Linked DNA regions of Saccharobesus litoralis. The protein of the gene in region 2 interacts with the protein of the main gene of each other region in a pairwise test. Links are inferred from orthologs where the notes say so. Each region holds a gene or a part of one and is shown on either strand. Other genes may lie near its edges.

What was found.
Region 1: the proteins of zipA (region 2) and ftsZ interact in binary tests that used the Escherichia coli proteins (3 or more experiments, as listed by UniProt). The link is inferred for Saccharobesus litoralis from one-to-one orthologs.

What each region holds. Positions count from the first base shown.
Region 1 is NZ_CP026604.1:5,498,456-5,504,286, forward strand. What follows is about bases 903-3,859. They hold ftsZ (cell division protein FtsZ), read right to left. Parts: upstream 2,995-3,859; coding sequence 1,810-2,994; downstream 903-1,809. Other genes in these bases: lpxC (UDP-3-O-acyl-N-acetylglucosamine deacetylase), read right to left, coding at 903-1,535; ftsA (cell division protein FtsA), read right to left, coding at 3,090-3,859. Outside these bases: C2869_RS21065 (M23 family metallopeptidase), read right to left, coding at 1-40; C2869_RS21070 (DUF721 domain-containing protein), read left to right, coding at 71-547; more of lpxC, read right to left, coding at 624-902; more of ftsA, read right to left, coding at 3,860-4,322; C2869_RS21090 (cell division protein FtsQ/DivIB), read right to left, coding at 4,325-5,107; C2869_RS21095 (D-alanine--D-alanine ligase), read right to left, coding at 5,123-5,831. UniProt on the Escherichia coli protein: Essential cell division protein that forms a contractile ring structure (Z ring) at the future cell division site. The regulation of the ring assembly controls the timing and the location of cell division.
Region 2 is NZ_CP026604.1:4,084,414-4,101,360, reverse strand. The notes cover bases 6,546-9,405. They hold zipA (cell division protein ZipA), read left to right. Parts: upstream 6,546-7,455; coding sequence 7,456-8,355; downstream 8,356-9,405. Other genes in these bases: rdgC (recombination-associated protein RdgC), read right to left, coding at 8,454-9,362; smc (chromosome segregation protein SMC), read left to right, coding at 6,546-7,440. Also shown: C2869_RS14940 (AraC family transcriptional regulator), read right to left, coding at 1-751; C2869_RS14935 (Zn-dependent alcohol dehydrogenase), read left to right, coding at 929-2,035; C2869_RS14930 (alpha/beta hydrolase), read left to right, coding at 2,134-2,934; sulfate transporter CysZ, read right to left, coding at 3,015-3,704; more of smc, read left to right, coding at 3,940-6,545; C2869_RS14905 (DUF3301 domain-containing protein), read right to left, coding at 9,414-9,719; C2869_RS14900 (DUF3549 family protein), read right to left, coding at 9,721-10,773; C2869_RS14895 (YqcC family protein), read left to right, coding at 11,106-11,429; tRNA pseudouridine(65) synthase TruC, read left to right, coding at 11,432-12,172; C2869_RS14885 (flavodoxin domain-containing protein), read left to right, coding at 12,169-12,618; C2869_RS14880 (PilZ domain-containing protein), read right to left, coding at 12,708-13,076; energy-dependent translational throttle protein EttA, read right to left, coding at 13,153-14,820; C2869_RS14870 (EAL domain-containing protein), read left to right, coding at 15,022-16,947. UniProt on the Escherichia coli protein: Essential cell division protein that stabilizes the FtsZ protofilaments by cross-linking them and that serves as a cytoplasmic membrane anchor for the Z ring.

The DNA.
Region 1 (5,831 bases), 1.4 Mb from region 2 along the record:
GTTCGATATTGTGTTTTTTATAATAAATCGAAAACGCCATTACTAACTATATTCTCAACACGTAAAAAAGATGAAACGTCGACCGAAATCAATAGAGCAGGTATTAAATGAAACCTGGCCAAATAGTCAATTTTCAGCCGCACAAAAAAAAGCTGATTATAACAGCCAGATTGAACGCGAGCTAGCGCTTTGCCTGCCCAAAGAATGGCAGGATAAAGTAATCGTACAAAAATATCAAAATGGGATATTACACTTAGGGTTAACGAGTGCCGGATTAAAGATGCGTTTTAACGCGATACGCTTAGATTTACTCAGCCATTTAAGACAGTCTATACCGGATCTGGTCAGCATATCAGACAGCATAGTTGTAACAACTAGCTCACCAATAAGCAATCACAGTAAAAGTAGCTCTGCCGAATCAGCGCATCAAAAGCACCACTCTCTATCTGACAATTCGGCACAAACTCTGCTCAAAACCGCAGAGCAATTACCTGACAATCTAAAACAAGCGCTACAAGGGTTGGTAAAGGCGTCACGAAAACACTAAAGTAAAATAAAAGGTAATATAGGTAGGCTTGCCGAAGCCGAGTTTGTCACTCGGCTAAGCTATATAAATAAGCTGATTAAACAGCTTGTGCAGGTAAAAATTGCAGAGGCGCTTGTGATTCTTCGGTATATTCAATCCATTGCCAAGCATCTTGGTTTTCTACAATCGCACGTAGCAATACATTATTTAATTCATGCCCCGATTTATGCGAGCGCATCTCACCCAATATAAAGTGGCCAGTCATGAACATATCGCCGATAGCATCTAGGATCTTGTGCATCAAAAACTCGTTGTCATAACGCAAGCCATTGGCGTTTAGCACTTGGAATTCATCCAAAACTACCGCATTGTCAAAGCTACCACCTAATGCCAAATTCAACGAACGTAGGTATTCAAAGTCTTTCATGAATCCAAATGTTCTGGCACGGCTGACTTCGCGAATATACTCATCACTTGATAATTCAAATACACAATGCTGTTTAGTTGCCGCAATCGCAGGGTGATTAAAATCAATACCAAAATCAAGTTTAAAACCTTGGTAAGGAACAATTTCAGCCCACTTATCATCCAGTTCAACTCGAATGGGTTTATTAATTTTAATATAACGTTTTGGAGTACTTAGCTCTTGGATCCCAGCTTCTTCTATTAAAAAGATAAATGGGCTAGCACTGCCATCAACGATAGGTACTTCATTGGCATCTAATTCAATAATGACATTATCAACACCTAAACCAGCCAAAGCTGACATTAGATGCTCAACTGTTGAAATCGCTATACCTTGCTCGTTAGTCATACAGGTACACATGCGAGTGTCTGTCACCGCGAAAGGACTAACCGGAAAGTCGACTACAGGTTCGATATCAACGCGACGAAAAACAATACCTGTATTAGCTGGAGCTGGCAGTAAGGTCATAGTTACCTTCTCACCTTTATGCAAGCCAACACCGGTCGTTTTAACGCTGTTTTTTAAAGTTCTTTGATAATTCATCAATATTTAATCTTATTTATCCAGATTAATAGAGCCCAAGGCTCGATGGTAATATTGTGTATAACTTAGTTTACCACATTCACCATTAACACAGTAATGCTGGAACACTTCTCAAACTATAAAAAGTGGTTAAGCGTCACAGAATTCAAGATAAATAACCATTTACCTTTAAATTCACCACTAAAGTTCTCCAACGGAGAAACCCGCGTATGGCTAAGCCATACACGGGAAAGTAGTAAGTAGATTGTGATTGTTAGGCAATCAGCCTTGCAGATTAATCTGCTTGTTTACGTAAAAACGCAGGTACGTCCAAATAATCTAAACTTTGCTGTTGTCCTGGTTGAGACGCTGGTGTTGATGCAGCAACAGGATCCGCCACGCGAGATTCCAAATTCGCATTCATATCAACAGCAGCCGAACCCACATTAGCCACTCTAGGGACAGAAACAGGTTCAATTGCAGGTTTACTTGGTGATACCAAAGAAATATCAGGCTTACGATCGCCAATACCTGTCGCAACCACAGTAACGCGTAATTCTTCACTCATTTCAGGATCGATAACAGCACCAACGACAACCGTAGCATTTTCAGATGCAAAGGCTTTTACTGCATTACCAACCGTTTCAAATTCTTCAATGCTAATATCCATGCCCGCAGTGATATTAACTAGGATGCCTCGCGCGCCGGCTAAATCAACGTCTTCTAATAAAGGAGATGAGATTGCCATTTCAGCCGCTTCTTCTGCACGGTCTTCACCTTTAGCGACACCTGTACCCATCATTGCGGTACCCATTTCCGACATCACTGTACGTACGTCGGCAAAGTCAACGTTAATTAAACCTGGGCGAGTAATGAGCTCGGCAATACCTTGCACCGCACCAAATAACACGTCATTGGCTGCCTTAAATGCATCCAACAAAGAAGTGCCTTTACCTAACACTTTCAATAACTTGTCATTAGGGATTGTGATTAACGAATCAACACTTGCCGCTAACGCATCAATACCTTGATCGGCATAAGCCATACGCTTACGACCTTCAAATGGGAATGGTTTAGTTACAACAGCAACCGTCAAAATACCCATTTCTCGCGCGACTTCGGCAACGACAGGTGCTGCACCCGTACCCGTACCACCGCCCATACCTGCGGCAATAAAAATCATGTCTGCGCCATTGATCACATCGCGGATCGCGTCACGATCCTCTTCTGCACTTTGACGACCGATTTCAGGGTTAGCACCTGCACCTAAACCTTTAGTCACATCACGACCTAAAACAATCTTGTTTTCAGGCGCTAACTGTGAATTTCTTAAGGCTTGCGCGTCCGTATTTGCGGTTAAAAACTCGACACCTTCAATGGTGTGTTCAACCATATGCTCAATGGCGTTACCGCCACCTCCACCGACACCAATAACTTTGATGACAGCTTCATCAGCTTGCTCACTCATTAAATCAAACATGACTCTCTCCACTTACTTACTTTTTTATGTTTATTCCCAAAACGAAATTTCCAAATTTAGCTTCCACGCTTGTCACCCCAAGGCAACAACCGCGACTAAAACTCACCTTTAAACCAGCTATGAATGCGTTGCCACAAGCCAGCCGAGCTATCTTCAACTCGGTTGGCATACTGGTTATTTATTTGATCTTTACCGTAATGCAACAAACCGATAGCCGTTGCATAACTCGGATCATCTACATACTCAGTTAACCCTTTAAGATTAACTGGGCTACCTAAACGAACCGGCATTTGAAATAAGTCTTCGGCAAACTCGACAGCACCTTCCATTTTGGCCGTGCCACCGGTCAAAACGATCCCTGCTGCTATTTTATCTTCTAAGCCGCTTTTACTGATCTCTTCGCGAACCAACTCAAATAACTCTTGGTATCTAGGTTCGACAACTTCTGCCAAAGTGTGGCGCGACATAGAACGCGCTGGTCGCCCACCTACGCTAGGCACTTCAATACTTTCTTCTATGCTAACCATGTGGCGCATTGCGCAAGCGTATTGCACCTTTAATTGCTCCGCATGACTCATCGGCGTACGGAAAATTTGCGCAATATCTTTAGTGACTTGATTACCCGCAACGGCAATAACCGCGTTATGTCGTATAGCACCATCCACATAGATAACTAAATCAATAGTGCCGGCTCCAACATCAACAACAGCAACCCCAAGCTCTTTCTCGTCATCTGTTAGCACTGAATCACTGGACGCAATTGCCGAGAACACCAAATCATCAACGCGTAACCCGCAACGTTCAGCACACTTAACAATATTTTTTGACATGTCGTCAGCACAGGTCACTAAATGCACTTTAGCTTCTAAGCGCACGCCCGACATACCAATTGGGCTTTTAATCCCTTCTTGAATATCAACACTGTAATCTTGAGGCAAAACATGTAGTACCCGACGTTCAGCTGGCAAATGCACTGACTTGGCGGTATGGATCACGTTATCCACATCATCTTGTGTCACTTCATGCTCACTGATCGGCACCATGCCATTTTCATTTTGGCACTGGATATGTCGACCCGATATCGCGATATAAACCGACGATATTTGGCAGCCTGACATCAGTTCAGCTTCTTCAACAGCTCGCTGAATCGATTGAATAACTAGGTTAATGTCATTCACACCACCTTTATCCATACCTCGCGATGCATGACTACCGACACCCACGACACTCACCGCACCGTCTGGTAAAACTTCACCAACGACAGCGACGACTTTCGCTGTGCCTATGTCCAATCCCACTATTAAATTTCTGTCCGTCACCTTAGACATAATCAACTCTGATCTTCATTATTCTGTTTTAATCCAACCGCAAACCCAGTGTCATAACGCAAGTCGACATAATCTAAATTATGCGCCCGCTTCAACTGCGGGTAATGTTGCAAAAATCGCTGACTTCTATTAAGCCAATCTTCTCGTCCTAAATTAAGCTTAACCCCGTCTTTTAGCGTTATTTGCAGAGCATGCCGTTCAGACAGCGACATTTCGTTAATGGTTACGTGATACAAAGCCATTAACTCACTTAACTTTTGATAGGTTTCTAATACTTGATTTTCGTCCCCTTCTGGGCCAAATAACCAAGCTAACTCTCGTTGTAACCTATCCGTATCTGCTTGAAATACATCACCATATTCATTTAACAAAAAATCCCCGTTCCAATGTACTTGTGGATTTTGCTCTGTAATGTAAATTTTCAATCTATTCGGCCACTCTTTGCGTACCGATACGCTGTATATCCAATCCAGCGCTTCTAATTGCTGCTGCGCTTTATCGACATTTAATGCAAAAAAACTTTGACTCATTTGCAACTCTAACGCTTGCAACACATCTTGCTTAGTCAAATAGTCTTGCTGCCCTTGAACGACGATTTGCTTAACCGGTAAGCGATTTTCATCAACCAGCCATTCACTGACATATTCAATTAACCACAGTGAGCCAATCAGTACCCAAAAGAAAAACACTAAACCAGCCCAAAACGGCCAACCGGCTTGCTCAATTTGTTGCCGCAACTCAGGCATTTTGGGCTTTTGAGTCGCTTGTGTTTTTTCTACGCCCATTACGCAAAGCCTGCGTTACTTCGCCGAATCTAATATTCGACAAACAAGCTCAGCGAAGTCGATACCTTTAGCTTTCGCCGCCATAGGAACCAAGCTTTTTTCTGTCATCCCTGGAACCGTATTGGCTTCTAATAAATAAAACTGTCCGTCTTGATCTCGCATGACATCGACTCGCCCCCAGCCTTCCGCAGAAACCGCAGCAAACGCCTGTTTCGCCAACGCCTGAATATGTGCTTCATCCGCTTCATTTAAGCCACTCGGACAAAAGTACTGGGTAGAGTTTGCTAAATATTTAGCTTCATAATCATAAAATTCATGCGGCGTTTGCATGCTAATACTCGGCAGCGACTCTTGCGCTAATATGGCAACTGTGTATTCAGGACCATTAATAAATTGCTCAACTAAAATGTCACAATCGTAATCTGCGGCTTTTTCTAATGCGCTTTTTAACCCTACAGCCGTATCGGCCATACTCATGCCAATACTCGAACCTTCTTTCGCCGGCTTAATAAAAACCTTGCCATTCAAACGTTCCAGTATTGCTTGGTAATCGACACCAGCGACTTGCTCGCGCTTAACCATTACGAATTTAGCAGTTGGTAAACCTGCACTTTGCCAAACTTGTTTGGTTAAAATTTTGTCCATGCTCAATGCAGAACCCAGCACACGTGAGCCGGCATAGGGAATTTGCAAGTACTCTAAAACGCCCTGTATAACACCGTCT
Region 2 (16,947 bases):
TAATATCAGTGATTGAATAATGCGACTGACTTAACATTCGAGCAGCACTATACAATTTGTGTCGCAAACTATATTCAGAAAAATTACATCGAAACACTTTTTTGAACATTCTTGAAAAATACGAAGGTGATAAATGACAAAGCTCAGCGGCTTCGACCAAAGTTAATTCAACACTGGTTTGCTGGCGGAACATATTAATAACTGGCGTTAATTTTTCAAAACCTAGGCTTTTAGTTATGGGTTGAATATTTGGCGGCGTGACAGGTTTAGCGTATTCTGCGATCCAAATCACCAATAGCTTTAACAAGGTTAAGCTTTTTTCGCTCATCGGGTTTTCTTGATAGCTTTCATACAACCATTTAACTTGTTGCTTAATGTTGGCCATTTGTTCTTCAGGTAGGCGTAAATGCATACCTTGTTGAAAAAACGAACCTATCGCTTCCATTTCTGGTGTATCAATAACACTTGGTAAAAATTGAATGATATACCAAGACTTTTGTTTATTACTCAATTCAAAATCGTGGGTTTCTAAAGCCGGCGTAAAAACGATGTCATTTTGTTTTAGCTGAGATTCGCCTTGGCTGTAGTAATAAGACCCTTCAATTTCGTCAAAAATGATAAATTCGTGAACTTCATGGAAGTGCATAAAACAAGAATAGGCGTCGTCTGTCTTATATTTAACATGGTGTATTTCAAACTGATACCCATGTTCTATAACAAATGGTTCACAATAAACCTGACTCGCTTGCATAAAACACTCCAATAATTATTGATAAATACAAGATATTGACATAAATCAAATGACTAACGTCATATTAAGTTATTTAAGCGCAAATTCATGATATATGCGAGTTAATTTTTATCAGATTTTTGCCCTTTTTCATGCTCAAATGGGCTTATCTAGGATTTCAATTGTTGAGAATTTGTTATGAGAACAGCAAAAGCCCTAATTTCTGATGGTCAAGGTCATTACCAAGTTGAAACGGTTCAGGTTGGTGATCCACAAGCGGGTGAAGTATTAGTTAAGATTGAAGCTTCCGGTATTTGTCATACTGATTGGGATTCGATCCAAAACTGGAATAAAAAATTTATTGTTGGGCACGAAGGGGCTGGCATTGTTGCAGCCGTTGGTGAAGGGGTCACAAAAGTCGCAGTGGGTGACAAGGTTATTCTTAATTGGGCAGTGCCTTGTGGCGAATGTTTTCAGTGTAGAGAAGGTAACTTGCACATTTGTGAGAAAAACTCACCTGTATGCGGCTGTGGTTTAGACGGTCACGCGCATATTGAAACATCCAAATGCGATGACGAGCCAATTGAGCGTTCTTTCCATTTGGGTACTATGTGTGAGTATTCAGTGGTTAAACAAGCCGCTGTGGTTAAAGTGGAGCAAGATATTCCCTTTACCTCCGCTTGTATTGTTGGCTGCGGCGTAATGACAGGATGGGGTTCAGTGGTTAATGCTACCGACATTACTGCGGGTTCGAACGTTTGCGTTATTGGTTGTGGTGGTGTTGGCTTAAATGCCATCCAAGGCGCAGCAATGTCAGGCGCGGGTAAAATTATCGCTATTGATATTAGCCAAGAACGCATTGAACAAGCCAAAGAATTTGGCGCAACCCATGGCGTTATTGCCGATCGGGATGACATTGATTTTATTAAAGTGCGTGAAGACGTTAAAAAATTAACCGATGGTCGTGGAGCTGACTACGCATTTGAGTGTACAGCCATTCCAGCTTTAGGTTCGGCGCCACTAGCGTTAATTCGTAGTGCAGGTACCGCAGTACAGGTAAGTGGTATTGAGCAACGTATTGACTTTGACTGTGAGCTATTTGAGTGGGATAAAAAATATATTAACCCATTGTATGGTATGTGTAATCCTGATCGTGATTTCCCTCGTTTGATGGAATTATATGACAGCGGTAAATTAAAATTGGACGAGCTAGTCACGAAAAAGTATCAGCTAGAAGATATGGAACAAGCATTTGATGACATGCTTAATGGTCGTATTGCCAAAGGCGTGGTTGTTTTTTCGTAACATTCAGTGTTTGCATAAAACCCTACTTGGTCATCATCTACGGATAAATCTAGTTTAGATTTATCCGTATCATCATAATTGAAATTAAGGGCATATCGATGGCTATTAATCGATTAGAAATTTCCAACCCAGAATACACACCTGATAACACTCAAGTGGTTACCATTCACTCAAGCAACCTTAATCGCCGGCATGATATCTCGCTATATAATGTCAATGCGCCGGGGCAAGATGTCCCCGTGGTGATTTTAATGCACGGCGTTTATGGCAACCACTGGGTTTGGATGCATTTGGGTGGGTTACACAAAGTATATGACGATATGCAACAGCAGGGCTTAACTGACTTTGTAGTCGTTATGCCGTCTGATGGCGGACTCATGGATGGTTCAGGTTACTTACCTTTAATTGAACAAGGCAACTATGACGGTTGGATAGTTGAAGATGTATTGGCAGCCGTCAAGCAAACGGTTGATTGCGTTACTGAAAATAGCAATGTATATATTTCTGGTTTATCTATGGGTGGCTATGGTGCATTGAGGTTAGGCGCTAAATATCCAGAAATATTTAAAGGTATATCAGCCCATTCATCAGTTACCAGTTTGGATGACTTACAGCAATTTATTGACAACCCCATTAGTGATTACCAATGCCAATCTAGCAATGAAGCGAATATTCGTTATTGGCTTGAAAAACATAAAGCCATCTTGCCACCAATCCGTTTTGATTGTGGTAAAGATGATAGCCTGTTCGAGAGTAATTTATCACTTGAAAAATTTATGTTAGAGCAGGGAATAGAACACAGTTTTGAAGCGTTTAGTGGTGGCCATGAATGGCCATACTGGAATGAACATGTCAGAAAAACTCTGACGTTTTTCGCGCAGATTGAAAAAAGCAGTTAGTATTGAACGATTAAACGCTTGATAAATATAAAATAAAGCGAGCAGAGTTGCTCGCTTTTTGTGTTTGCCGATATCAATTTTTATCGATAGCGCTCAACAAACATCTTAGTCGCACCACATACGGCAACCGGCATGATTAAAAAGTTTATTATTGGGACCATGGTACAGATCATCACACCAGCGCCGAATGATAAATTTTGCGCTTTATTCTGCCATAGTGAATCCTTCATTGTATCAAACTCGATTTTGTGATTATCGAACGGGTAGTCACAATATTGGATCGCCATAGACCAAGCCGAAAATAAAAGCCATAAAACCTGACCAATTACGGGCACAAACCAAAACAGTAATAAGAAACCAATCGATTTAGGAATGAAATAAATGAGTTTTTGCCATTCGCGCTTTAATGTGCGCGACACTTCGGCGGAAATACTGGTTTCATCATTTAAGCTTTGACCGGTTAATAATGCCTCTGTCTTTTCCGCTAATATTCCGTTAAAGGGAGCTGCGATAAAATTAGCAACGGTAGTGAAAACAAACATAAACAGGACAAATGTCGCGATAATAATAAGAGGCGATACCAGAACGGATAACCAAGACAGCCATTCAGGTAATAAATTGTATACCCAGTTTGTTATGGCATCCAATTGCAAGCTCATCCACCAAAGGGCAGCAGAAAACAGTATGAGATTCAGTAGAAGAGGGATAAAAACAAAACGCTTTAATCCTTTTTGTTGAATTAGGCCAAAGCCATCTAAAAGATAATTCATGTAAATTTGATTCCATTTTGAAGCTTTGGCAACACTAATCAAAAGTGGGGTATGTGACAAGATCCTATCCGCTAAATACCAATATATTTACGGTAAACTCAGGATTATTTATTTTGGTTTAGCGAAAAAGCTTAATAAAAACCCGATTAGTTAAAAGTCGATTGTGACAAGCTTAAGCTTCTGTTATGTTTGGCGTTTATGTTGAATTTTCTCTATAAAGTCGTTAACTAACCTGATGCGCTTAAAACAAATTAAATTGGCCGGTTTTAAATCGTTTGTCGATCCGACAACAGTGCCTTTCCCAGCGCAAATGACAGCAATCGTTGGCCCTAATGGCTGTGGAAAATCTAACATTATCGACGCTGTACGTTGGGTGTTGGGTGAAAGCTCAGCTAAAAACTTACGCGGCGATGCGATGACAGATGTCATTTTTAACGGTTCTAGTTCACGAAAACCTGTTTCGCAAGCCAGTATTGAATTGGTTTTTGATAATAGTGAAGGACGCCTACAAGGCGAATATGCGGCTTACAATGAAATCTCAATTAAACGTTTAGTGACACGAGAAGCCGTTTCTAATTATTTCCTCAATGGTAATAAATGTCGAAAAAAAGACATTACTGAGCTTTTTCTTGGTACCGGTTTAGGGCCTCGTTCGTACGCGATTATTGAACAAGGCATGATCTCTCGTTTAATTGAATCCAAACCGCAAGAACTCAGAATATTTATTGAAGAAGCAGCAGGGATCTCTAAATACAAAGAACGTCGGCGCGAAACAGAAAACAGGATCCGCCATTCGCGTGATAATTTGGCGCGGTTAGACGATGTGCGAATCGAGCTACAACAACAGTTAGAAAAGTTGCAACGTCAAGCAGCCGCAGCTCGTCGCTTTAAAGAATTAAAAGCAAAAGAACGCAAATATAAATCTGAGCATTGCGTTTTGCGCTGGATCCGCTTAAACAGCCAAACTGAAACCCTAGATTCAGATATTAAATCAAGACAAATTGAACTTGAGAAAATTTTAACGGAACAGTCTGGTGGTGCAACCCATTTAGATACGTTAAAAACCAAGCAATCAGAATACAAGCACAGCCTAGAGTTAGTTAATCAACAATTGTTTGCGATAGCTCAGCAAATTACTAAAGCTGAACAGCAGCAATTGCATTTGCGCGAAAAGAAAAATTCATTAGTTCGTGACAGCCAAAATCAACAAGGTGAAAAACAGAGCCTAACTAGCCAGTTAACAGAAGCTGAAGAACGATTAGCTGAGCTTGAAGAAACCTTGTCTCTACTCGAACCTGAACATGAAGAATTGCAAGAGCAAGTTGAAGAAGCCGCAATTTATCTGGAAGAGCAAGAACAAGATTACGAAACTGCGTTACAAGGCTGGCAAACTCAATCTGAAAAATACTATCAAATCGACAACGAATTAAAATCGGCACGCGCTCGGATTGTATCTATTGATCAATTGATGGCAAAGTCACAACAACGTATTAGTCGCTTACAAACTGACTTAAATGACGTTGATAACAAATCCATCGACATTGATACTGCTGAATTAGAAGAAGCACTAAGCGAGCAAAAATTAGAACAAGAATTTCTTGCAGAGCAAATAGTCGAAAGCGAAGTTAATATTGAACAACTCAATGAACAATTAAAAACGCATTCACAATCTGTACAAATCGCGCAAACTGCTTTGCAGAAATGCCACGGCCAAATTGCGTCGTTAGAAACCTTAATTGAACGCAGTCACAATCAAGACGATGCTTCACTTGAAAAATGCTTAGATGATCTAGGTATTCATATTCAAGGTGGGTTATTTGATTTAATAAGTGTAGAACCTGGGTGGGAGCTTGCGGTAGAAACCGTGCTGAATCAATACAGTTCAGCTTTAATCACTCATACACAAGTAAATAATAACGAGGTTAGCCAGTTACAAAACGCGAGTGCGGCCAACTATTTAATTTCATTAAGTTCATCTGAAAAGTCTGAACAGAAACCACAAATTATAGCTAATACATTGGCGACTAAAGTTCAGGCTCCTGATTTTGTTATTCGATTGCTCAATAATGTGCTGATTGATACCGAGCTTGCTTGCCATTCGCTTGGTGCGTTTACCAGTGTCATATCACAAACGGGATATTGGTACGGCAATGATTGGTGCTATATACCAGGTAATCATCAAGATAGCGTTTTGGCCCTGAAAAATGATTTGCTAGATAAGCAAGCGCTATTGAATCAACTGACAGACCAAGTTCAACTGGCAACACAACAAAAGGAAGATGTTGAAATCAAATTGGAGCAAGCATCCAACGATTACAAAAGTTTGGTTCAACAATCAAATCAAACTGGACAACTTATTAATAAGCTTTCATTAGAACTACAACAAGTCAAAAGCCAGCAAGCTGATGGCAAGCAGCGTAAAGCTCGATTAATGGAAGAGTTAGACGAGCAAAAATTAGCACTTGAAGAAGAACTAATGGAAAAAGAAGAGTTGCAAATGAACTTGGAAACTATCCAAGAGCAGCTTATCGACCTAGAATCAAACCAACAAAACGCCAATCAACAAAAAACGCAATTGAGTCAATCGGTTAGTTTGGCTAGGCAAACCTTAGATCAACAAAAAAATACATTACACCAAGCTGTCTTAAAAATACAAAGTACTCAAGGTCAAATAGCTACAGCGACTCAAGCCATTACTAGTGCAAAGCAACGTGTGCAAACCATAGATGAGCGTGGTGTTGAAATGCAAATGGAGCTTGACGATATTGATCTTCCATTAGAAGAAGCGGCTATCCAACTGCAAGAAAGCTTGGAACAAAAAGCAGAAATAGATGTTCAGCGGGTCGAAGTAGCCAACGCGCTAAGCCAAGTTGATGATGAAATTAACGAGTTAGAAAAAGGCCAACATGGTGTATTTGCTCGAGCTCAAAAATTACGTGATGAAATATCAGCGCTACAAGTTGAACGAGAAGGGTATCATGTACGGGCTAATTCTGTTTTAGAGGCATTAAATGATACCGGCCAACATTTAAAGGATGTATTACAAAGCCTACCTGAAGAAGCAGATGAGCAAATTTGGTCGCAAGAACTTGAAAAAACTACTCAAGCGATAAACCGTCTTGGCGCGATTAATCTCGCGGCCATTGAAGAATATGAACATCAAAGTGAACGAAAACAATATTTGGATGCCCAACATGACGATTTGGTTTCTGCGTTAGAAACGCTTGAAGAGGCGATACGTAAAATTGATCGTGAAACGCGCACTAAATTTAAACAAACATTTGATGTGGTAAATGACGACTTACAACGGTTATTCCCTAAAGTGTTTGGTGGTGGCGCTGCATGGTTAGAACTTACAGGTGAAGATTTACTCGACACCGGTGTTACAATTATGGCTAGGCCACCGGGTAAAAGAAATAGTACAATCCATCTACTTTCCGGTGGAGAAAAAGCGTTGACCGCATTATCATTGGTGTTTGCCATATTTAGACTTAATCCAGCCCCATTTTGTATGTTGGATGAAGTCGATGCACCGTTAGATGATGCTAACGTAGGGCGTTTTTGCCGATTAGTTAATGAAATGTCGGCCAGCGTACAATTTATATTTATTTCCCATAATAAGATCGCTATGGAAATGGCGACCAATTTAGTCGGTGTTACTATGCAAGAGCCTGGTTGCTCGCGTATGGTTGCCGTTGATGTAGATAAAGCAATAGAGCTCGCAGAAGCCTCATAGAGAGAATAGTAAACAATGGATGATCTTCGCATTGTATTAATGGTTTTAGGTGTGTTAGCCGTTGTCGCGCTAATTGTTCATGGTATGTGGACAGTCCGTAAAAATAATCAAGATGAAATTGCTGATGCGCCTCGATCAGCTAAATTAAACATGTCGTCTTCAGAAACGATAGAAGATAACTCGTCAGCGGCTGAGGATGTCAAAGTAAAACCCGCCAATGAAACAATAGTTAAAGAAAAAGTCGTAAAAGAGAAATCGAGCCTTTTTTCTCGTAAAGCCAAAATAGAACCAGAACCAACTAAACAACGAGTTGAACCTAATTTTGATGAGGGACAACTTGAGATGGAGTTGCCAGCCGAGACCCGTTCAATCGATGATGCAGCCTTAAGCTCGGTAGATATTGAACCTGAACCTCAAACGGTTGAAGACAGCACTAAAGTGACTAATGCTACTAACGCCAGTGCAGAACCTGAAGCCACTTCTGAACCTGATCAAGTATTAATACTAAATGTTGTCGTACCTGAAGGGCAGGTTATCTCGGGGGCTGCGTTACTACCATTTTTACTGACCTTAGGCTTTAAATTTGGTGAAATGGCGATTTTTCACCGTCATGAAGAAAGTTCGGGAGATGGTGACGTGTTATTTAGTTTGGCGAATATGTTTAACCCTGGCACCTTCGACATAGACAACATGGAGACATTTTCGTCGCAAGGTATCTCTTTGTTTATGACCTTGCCAGTAAAAGGCGAAGCCACTCAAGTGTTTAATATGATGCATAATGCGGCTAAAAAATTAGCGGCCGAGTTTAACGGTCAAGTTTTAGATGGTCAGCGTAGTGTATTAACTCGGCAAACGGTTCAGCATTATGTTGAACGTATTCGTGAATATGAACGCAGACAGCTGTTAAAGGCTTAATATTTTAAAGTTCTATTGAGCTAAAAATTCAACAATAAAAAGCCCGAGTGAACAATTCACTCGGGCTTTTTTATGCAATTTTTTAATCGACTAGCAGACTAGTTTTCTTGATCTTGACTGGCAAATAATTCGGCTAAATATTCAATAAAGCGAGTGAGTTCAGCCGACATTAAGATGAAATCAGCATCGAGTTTGGCTAAATGGTCATCCTCTGTAATGTCGTCATTTTGGCCTTTCAATTCGTCAGAAAATTTAATGCGTTTTATGGCTAAATCATCCTGAATAATGCACGACAGTGTTTCATCCCAGTCGATCGCCAGCTTCGTAACAAATTTACCTGTATCTAAGTGGTTTTGAATATCATCAGAATCTAGGGCAATATTTTTGGCTTTAATTGTCCCTTCATCTTCGGCAAAGTCTTTAAATTCGACTTCAGCACCTAATTCAATATTGGCTGGTGTTTTACCTCTGACCCATTCATTTAACTCCGCCATCACGGGTGATTCAATATCTAACGGAACAACGGGTAGAGTACCTAATGTTTTGCGCAAGTAAGCAAGTATTTCTTCTGCTTTACTAGAACTCGCACTATCAACAATAATAAAGCCAGACTTTTTAGCGATAAAAGCTTGAGTGAAAGAAGATTTGACAAAAGCTTGTGGTAGTAAACTATGTATTAATTCTTCTTTAATATTTTGTTTTTCTTTACCTTTTACTTTTCTGCCTTCAGCTTGCTCAATCGTTTTACATTTTTCTTCTAATAATTCTTTAACAACCGAAGCAGGCAGTACTTTTTCTTGCTTTTTAAGATTAATTAACAAGAAATCACCGGCTTGGTGTACTAAATTTTGAGCATTTGGTGCTAATGAAGGTGCCCAACCATACGATTGAATTTCTGTATTGCCACAGGGCTTAAATGTAAAGTTACCGAGTTGTTCTTCCAGTTCATTTTGGTTTAATTCAAAAGGCTTGGTAAATTGGTAGAAAAGGGCGTTTTTAAACCACATGTGTCATTCTCTTTTTAATGTAGTGCTCAAATCTGGCGCTGGAATTGAATATTAAATGCGATAGGCATCGCAACTGATGTCGATTAATCTTTGGTTTTCTATCGTTAAATGGCCTTGGGCTTTATCTTCACCATTGCCACTAAATTCAAAAATATATTGGCTTTGCCATACCGCAAATTGTTGTTTAAAGAAACATAATTTAGTGGTGCTGCGAGCGCAAGAGATAAATTGTAAGTTATTTTTTTCGCAATAATTCTGGGCAATCAGCAGTGCTTGTTCGGCTTGCTTGCGCAGTTGCCAAAACTGCATACACACAGCCAAAATTAACGCGAGTATTAATATATCTAAAACTTGCATACTAAACTCGCTGTTGGCTGCTAACCATATTACGTAATGCTTTTCGCGTTTCGGGTAACATCAGCTCTTCTGCTAGCAATTGGAAAATTGGCTTGCGCAAAGAAGGGATTGCCACTAAATCCGCAAATAAAGCATTAAATACGCTGGGCGAGGTATTTACTGCGATATGCTCTAAAAATGCGACTAGACAGATATCTTGTTGCAAAGCAGACCAATTTCTAGCGACTAAAACCGTTAACACATCAGTCGATTTACCACTTTCTGTTGCTAATAAGTCAATCAATAATTCTCTGAAGTTTTGAGAATTGGCGTGACTGGCTAATATACGCAGGCTATTGGTTAATGATTGGTCAAGTGTAAATTGTTGTTGCCTAACGGAACGTATTAGGCGGTTTGCTAAAGCGCGAGAGATAACCGCATGTTCTAGTAAACTTGCTAATTCCGTTTGCAAAGCTAACGGTAAATCAAAATAAACGTTATCAAAGCTATTTTGATTATTAGGCAGGGTTAAATCAGTTACGAAGTCGGCCATACCTTGGGTTGACAACTGTTGCCATGACGATGCTTGTTGAGTTCCAGCTTGGTAGTTTTCAAAATATGCGGCACATTTTAAGTATTCGGGTGACGCTGGTTGCCCTAAGTCTTGCTTAACTTTGGCGTTTAAAATGGCCAGTTTCTTCTCTTCTGGTGGTTTTATATATGGGTTGTCGGGGATTTTTTGTTGAGCACTATCTTCTGCTGCAAACGTTGAACCCAATGCTTCAGTAATAATACTGACAAAATGGTTTCTAGCCCCCGAGTTAATCAAGCTTTCTTCATCTATCGGTAGATTTAAAAACCAAATATAAGGGTTATGTTTACTTTGTTTAGGCCAATACACAAGGGCAAACTTGGCCATTTGTTGAATTGGCGTAGGGTAGGGCTTCAGGCCATCCTCAAATGCAATAAAGTCGTTATTCGAAATTTTAGTTACAAGGCGTCCGGTATCGTAAACAGCGTAATCACAGCCCGCGACATCTAATAATTGATAGAGAGTTTGTATATTTTGTTGCACAGCATTAAGGGAAGGATTAATTCTGTGCGCATTATACTCTTCTCAACACAAGATGCTACCGCACAACGGAAGCCACTTTTCGCCAAAGCTTAAATTTAATGTATGGTTCAACAAGCTGCATTTTTTAAATATAGTCAAAGCGATCGGGTTTTAGGGGAAGCTGTCAAGCTTCGAGACCCCATGAGCATATGCTCTACTATGTGATTGGGGCGAGAAGCGCAGACAATGAACCATAAAATCTGAGCGAGAAGACTATAACCAGTGAAAATTGAGATTATCTTTTTCAAACGTATAATCAACCACTTTCAAGTTTTCCGGTTTAACCATCTGCCATGCCAAACCCACTTCAAGTTAAAATAATATTAAATGAGTTAGAACAAGCCATGCTAAATTGCGGTTTGTGGTCAATTACTAAACCTTCAAAAGAGGCATTGGCTAGCACTCAACCTTTTTGTTTAGACACCTTAGCGTTTGAACAGTGGTTGCAATTTGTTTTAATTAGTCGGTTTCATGCCATGATAGATTCGGGCGCGCCACTGCCGCCGAATATGAAGTTAATGCCAATTGCCGAAGAAGCGTTTAAAGAATACAAACAAGACTTAAGCAAAGTCATGCAGGTTATTCAAACCTTAGATAACTATTTCAACGAGTCGTAGTTATGCGCGAGCTTGACGTTTTATACCAAGATGATTACCTCATTGCTGTTAATAAACCATCGGGGTTGCTAGTGCATAGATCATTAATTGATAAGCATGAAACTGAATTTGCCTTGCAAACGGTGCGGGATCAGATCGGTCAATATGTTTATCCCGTGCATAGACTTGATAGGCCAACCAGTGGTGTTTTAATAATGGCATTATCGTCAGATATTGCGCGTAAAATATGCTTATCGATTGAGCAGCGATTAGTTAAAAAACAGTATCTTGCATTATGCCGAGGGTATATACCTGAAAAAGGTGAGATAGACTATCCATTAGTTGAACAATTGGATAAATTAGCAGATAAGGATGCATCCAAAACACCGGAAGCAAAATCGGCATTCACTGCCTATGAGAGAGTGGCAAGTAGTGAAATACCGGTCGAAATTAATCGCTACCCCAGTTCGCGTTTTAGCTTAGTTCGCTTATATCCTAGAGAAGGGCGTAAACATCAAATTCGTCGACATCTTGCCCATTTACGCCATCCAATTATTTATGATGTCAATTATGGAGACAATAAGTACAACCGCTATTTTAAAAATCAAAATAGTGAGGCAAGGTTAGCATTACACGCCGAGCGTATGATCATTCCGCACCCAGTCACAAACGCAAATCTCGATATTCGTTGTAAATTAGACATCAGCTACCAACAAATGTTAAAAACAGCGCACATTAATTTTAGTGAGGAAGTTACCCTATGAATAAAGTCGCGATTTTAGTGGGTTCCGTATACGGAGCGGCAGAGGAGCTAGGCGAATATATCGCAGGCGAATTAGCCGATAATACGATCACCCAAGTGTTTACAGATGCTGCATTAGCAGATGTATTAAGCTATGCACCAACGGTTTGGGTTGTTGTCACATCGACAACCGGCTTGGGTGATATACCAGACAATTTACTTGGACTGTTTGAGGAAATGAAAACTGAATTTCCTGATTTAAGCCACGCCAAATACGCCGTTGTTGCGATGGGCGATTCAACCTATGTTGACAGTTATTGTGGCGCAGGTAAGAAATTTGATGAGCTGCTAAAACAATTAACGGCTAAACCACTGCAAGATAGATTAGAGATAGACGCCTGTGAAACGATGGACCCGGTTGACTACGCTCAAGGTTGGGTAAAAGATTTAGCTGTTAATATTGATTAAATTAAAGCTTACGGTCTTTAAAGTGGTTAAACAGAAAGCCAAGACTGTTTATCAGCCTTGGCTTTTACTTAATTAGCCTTAGTTAAAAATTAGCCTTCATTAAAATGAGAAAGATGCTCTATATCACGGTTTAGTAACTCGTCATTGCCAATATTAAGTTCAATCATTCGGCGTAATACTGTCGCACTGTCTATATCAATATGATGGCAGCGCAAACCTAGTTGGTTATCTTCTTGATGGGTAATATTAACCGACATTAAGATAACATGCTCTGCATCGCCTAGACTAAACTCCATATGATATATGTGGTGAGGATCAAACTCTTGTGGTGTTGTTGTTTTAACCAACGCTCCTTTTAAAGATAAATCAAGCAATTCAACATTCCATGTTTTGTCGGCTAAATGTAATTTAGCCTTGGCTGAAAATACAATTCGCGTGAACCTGCGTCTATCATCCATTATTTTTACCTTAAAGTTAAAGCACTACCTTTTTTAAAAGATAGTGCAAATTCACCACATTGGCGACTGTCAGACATTAGCCAATTTTTTTGTACTTAATGCGATGCGGATTAAGTACAGCATCTTCACCTAATGTTTGTTTAAGCCATGCTTCGTAATCAGTATAGTTACCTTCATAGAAATTCACTTTACCTTCATCACGGTAATCAAGAATATGAGTAGCAATACGGTCTAAAAACCAGCGGTCATGCGAGATAACCATGGCACAACCAGGAAAATCTAACAACGCATTTTCAAGCGCGCGTAACGTTTCCACATCAAGATCGTTGGTTGGCTCATCCAGCAATAGGAAGTTACCACCGACCTTAAGTAGCTTAGCTAAATGCACGCGATTTCGCTCACCACCTGATAGTTCACCAATAATTTTTTGTTGATCCGTACCTTTAAAATTAAAGCGACTACAATAAGCGCGGGCGTTTATTTCATAGTTATTGATTTGGATTAAATCAGAACCTTCTGATATTTCTTGATAAACAGAGATGGTGTCATCCATGTGATCACGGAACTGATCAACGCTGGCAACTTTAACCGTGTCACCAAACTCAATTGAACCGCTATCTGGTTGCTCTATACCGCTAAGCATTCTAAATAGTGTCGATTTACCTGTACCGTTTGGCCCTATGATGCCGACAATTGCACCCTTAGGAACAGTAAAACTTAAATCATCAATTAATACCCGACCATCGTAAGATTTAGTTAAATTGTTAACCTCTAATACCTTGTCGCCTAATCGCTCTCCTGGCGGTATATATAACTCATTGGTTTCATTACGCTTTTGAGTTTCAGGATTATTTAGTTCTTCAAAGCGTGCCATACGGGCTTTGCTTTTTGCTTGACGACCTTTAGGGTTTTGTCTAACCCATTCTAATTCTTGCGCAATTGATTTTTGACGAGCTTTTTCAGCTTTCTGTTCTTGTTGTAAACGCGCATCTTTTTGCTCTAACCAAGAAGAATAGTTACCTTCCCAAGGAATACCGTGGCCACGGTCTAATTCTAATATCCAACCTGCAACGTTATCCAAGAAATAACGGTCGTGGGTAATAGCCACTACTGTGCCTGGGTACTCATGTAAAAAGCGTTCTAGCCAAGCAACAGATTCAGCATCCAAATGGTTGGTTGGTTCGTCTAGTAGCAACATATCTGGCTTGTCTAATAACAGTCGGCATAAGGCGACGCGGCGTCTTTCACCCCCAGAAAGTTTAGTTACGTCAGCATCCCAAGGGGGAAGGCGTAATGCATCGGCGGCTCTGTCTAAAACATTATCTATATTGTGGCCATCTTGTGATTCGATGATGGCTTCTAACTTACCTTGCTCTTTAGCGAGCGCGTCAAAATCAGCATCGGGTTCAGCATATTCAGCATAGACTTGGTCAAGACGGGCAATAGCGTTTTTAACTTCTGCTACGGCTTCTTCTACATTACCGCGAACATCTTTTTCAGGATCAAGTTGCGGTTCTTGCGGAAGGTAACCAATTTTGATGCCCGGCATAGGTCGAGCTTCGCCTTCAATTTCTTTATCTATACCTGCCATAATGCGTAACAGGGTAGATTTACCGGCGCCATTTAAACCAAGAACCCCAATTTTTGCGCCTGGGAAAAAACTAAGAGAAATGTCTTTTAAAATTTCACGTTTTGGCGGCACTATTTTGCCAACGCGAGACATACTATAAACAAACTGAGCCATGTTAAAAATTTCCTACGGATTGAAACTAATATTGGATATTCTATTGAGAATTAACCAATCGTTAAAGCTTTGTTATTGTTCACAGTGCAATTTTTCGGTTTTGAATGTATATTCTATGCATAACTAAGTGATCGTCATGGCCAATTTCATGAATCAAATACAGATTGCTTAATGGTGAAACAATAAATATTGACGGAAACTATGCTTGCTCGTAATCCAGCGAGATATTTTAATTCTCTATCGTCTAAACTAACCAGCCTAATCATAGCCTGCTGCCTTTTATCGGGTTTAGTGGGTGCCATCATATTCTCTAATGTAGAACGTGATTTTAGTCACGAGCGCATGGAAGACAAACTAAATAAAGTCGCTTTAACTGCCAGCAGTTACTTGAAACAAAACTTTGAGGCCATGGAAAAATTGGCAATAGTGGCTAATTCGCAATTAACGCAAAATATTCAGTTAGATTACACAACGCCTTTTTTACCAGCAGTAAATATAACCGAACACTCTGATGGTAGCTTTAGAAGTGATGATGGTGGCAGTGCTGCATTTTTGGCAAATCACAATGCATTAACCACTTCGAATGAACATTTATTTGCATCGTCTCTTGTTGGCTTTAAAGAAATAGCTGATGTAATGCGAACAAAGTTTTTAAACTTTTATTTTATCAGCAACCAAGACTTTATTCGCATTACCCCTGGTCAGTGGGCTCTTGAAATTGAAAGTGACCACAAATTTGCCAATGATTTATTTTATTCTGTCGCTACCCCCAAAAATAACCCAGATAAAAAGCCTATTTGGACGCCTATCTATTACGATGATATTTGGCAAAGCTGGATGACAAGTTTAATCCTACCCGTATATGTCGATAAACAATTTGTTGGCGTGACAGGTAGTGATGTGGTTATTTCAAGTTTACCAAGTGTATTAGGGCAATGGTTTGATGAACAAGGTAGTCAGTTTGCCTTTATTTTTGATGGTAATGGTAACATTATTTCACACCCAGATTATGATGCAGCATTAGCTCAACTTGCTGCTAAAATGAATAATCCATTAGAAAGTAAATCACTGATTTCCGAAGAACTGTCGAATGCCATTTCAAGTCAAATCAATCGAGGAACGCAAGCTAGTTTAGCGTATTATCAAAGTGGAAAAGAGCAAGGTTTTTGGATAGCTATTAAGCCCATTGCGGATCGAGATTGGTATGTGGCAGTCGCTGAATCAACCAAAGTAACCGACAAATATGTTAAGGAATTCCAAGCTGTTATTATTCTAGGTGTCATTGTATTTGGTATCGCACTTTCTTTTGTACTGTATATGGCGCTACGCCACACATTTTTAATTCGATTGCAAAAACTCGCTAAAAACGTTTCTCGTCATAAATCTGGTGAGTTTGATATAGGCAATGAGAAACAACGTAAAGATGAAGTGGCAACAGTAGCGCGAGCATTGCGCAACATGACTGCGGAAAATCAAAAACTCATTTTGGGTCTGGAAGAAGAAATCACTCAAAAAAGTGAAGCTCAATATAATGCTCGCTTATTAACTAGTGCCGTTGAACACAGTGAAACGGCAATTGCGATTATTGATGAAACATTTTCAATTGTTTATACCAACCCTAAATTTAATCGTTTAGTGTATTGTGACGGGTCTCCCATAGGCCAACAAATTCAACAAATTTTTGATGAACAGATGGTATGGGTATTAGATACCGCTTATGAGCAATTAATAGCTGGTGAATCATGGAAAGGTGATTTACTACTTAAAAGTAAAGATGAAAATGCGACTTGGGTTTCACAAACTTTTTCGCCGATGGATGACGATATCCAAGGAAAAACCTATTATGTGTCTGCTTCGCACGATATTTCGTTTATCAAGCGTAGTCAGCAGCAAATGGAAAAATTGGCTTATCATGACCCGTTAACCGGCTTATACAATCGCGCTTACTTTAAAAACCAACTGAGTAAAGCATTAGAAATGACGCGCCGCGGCCATTATGCTTTTGCGTTGTTTTATTTTGATCTTGACCAATTCAAAAGAATTAACGATACATTAGGCCATGATGCGGGTGACGAATTACTAATCAGTATTTCTAATCGATTAACCAATCGACTTCGTAATGAAGAT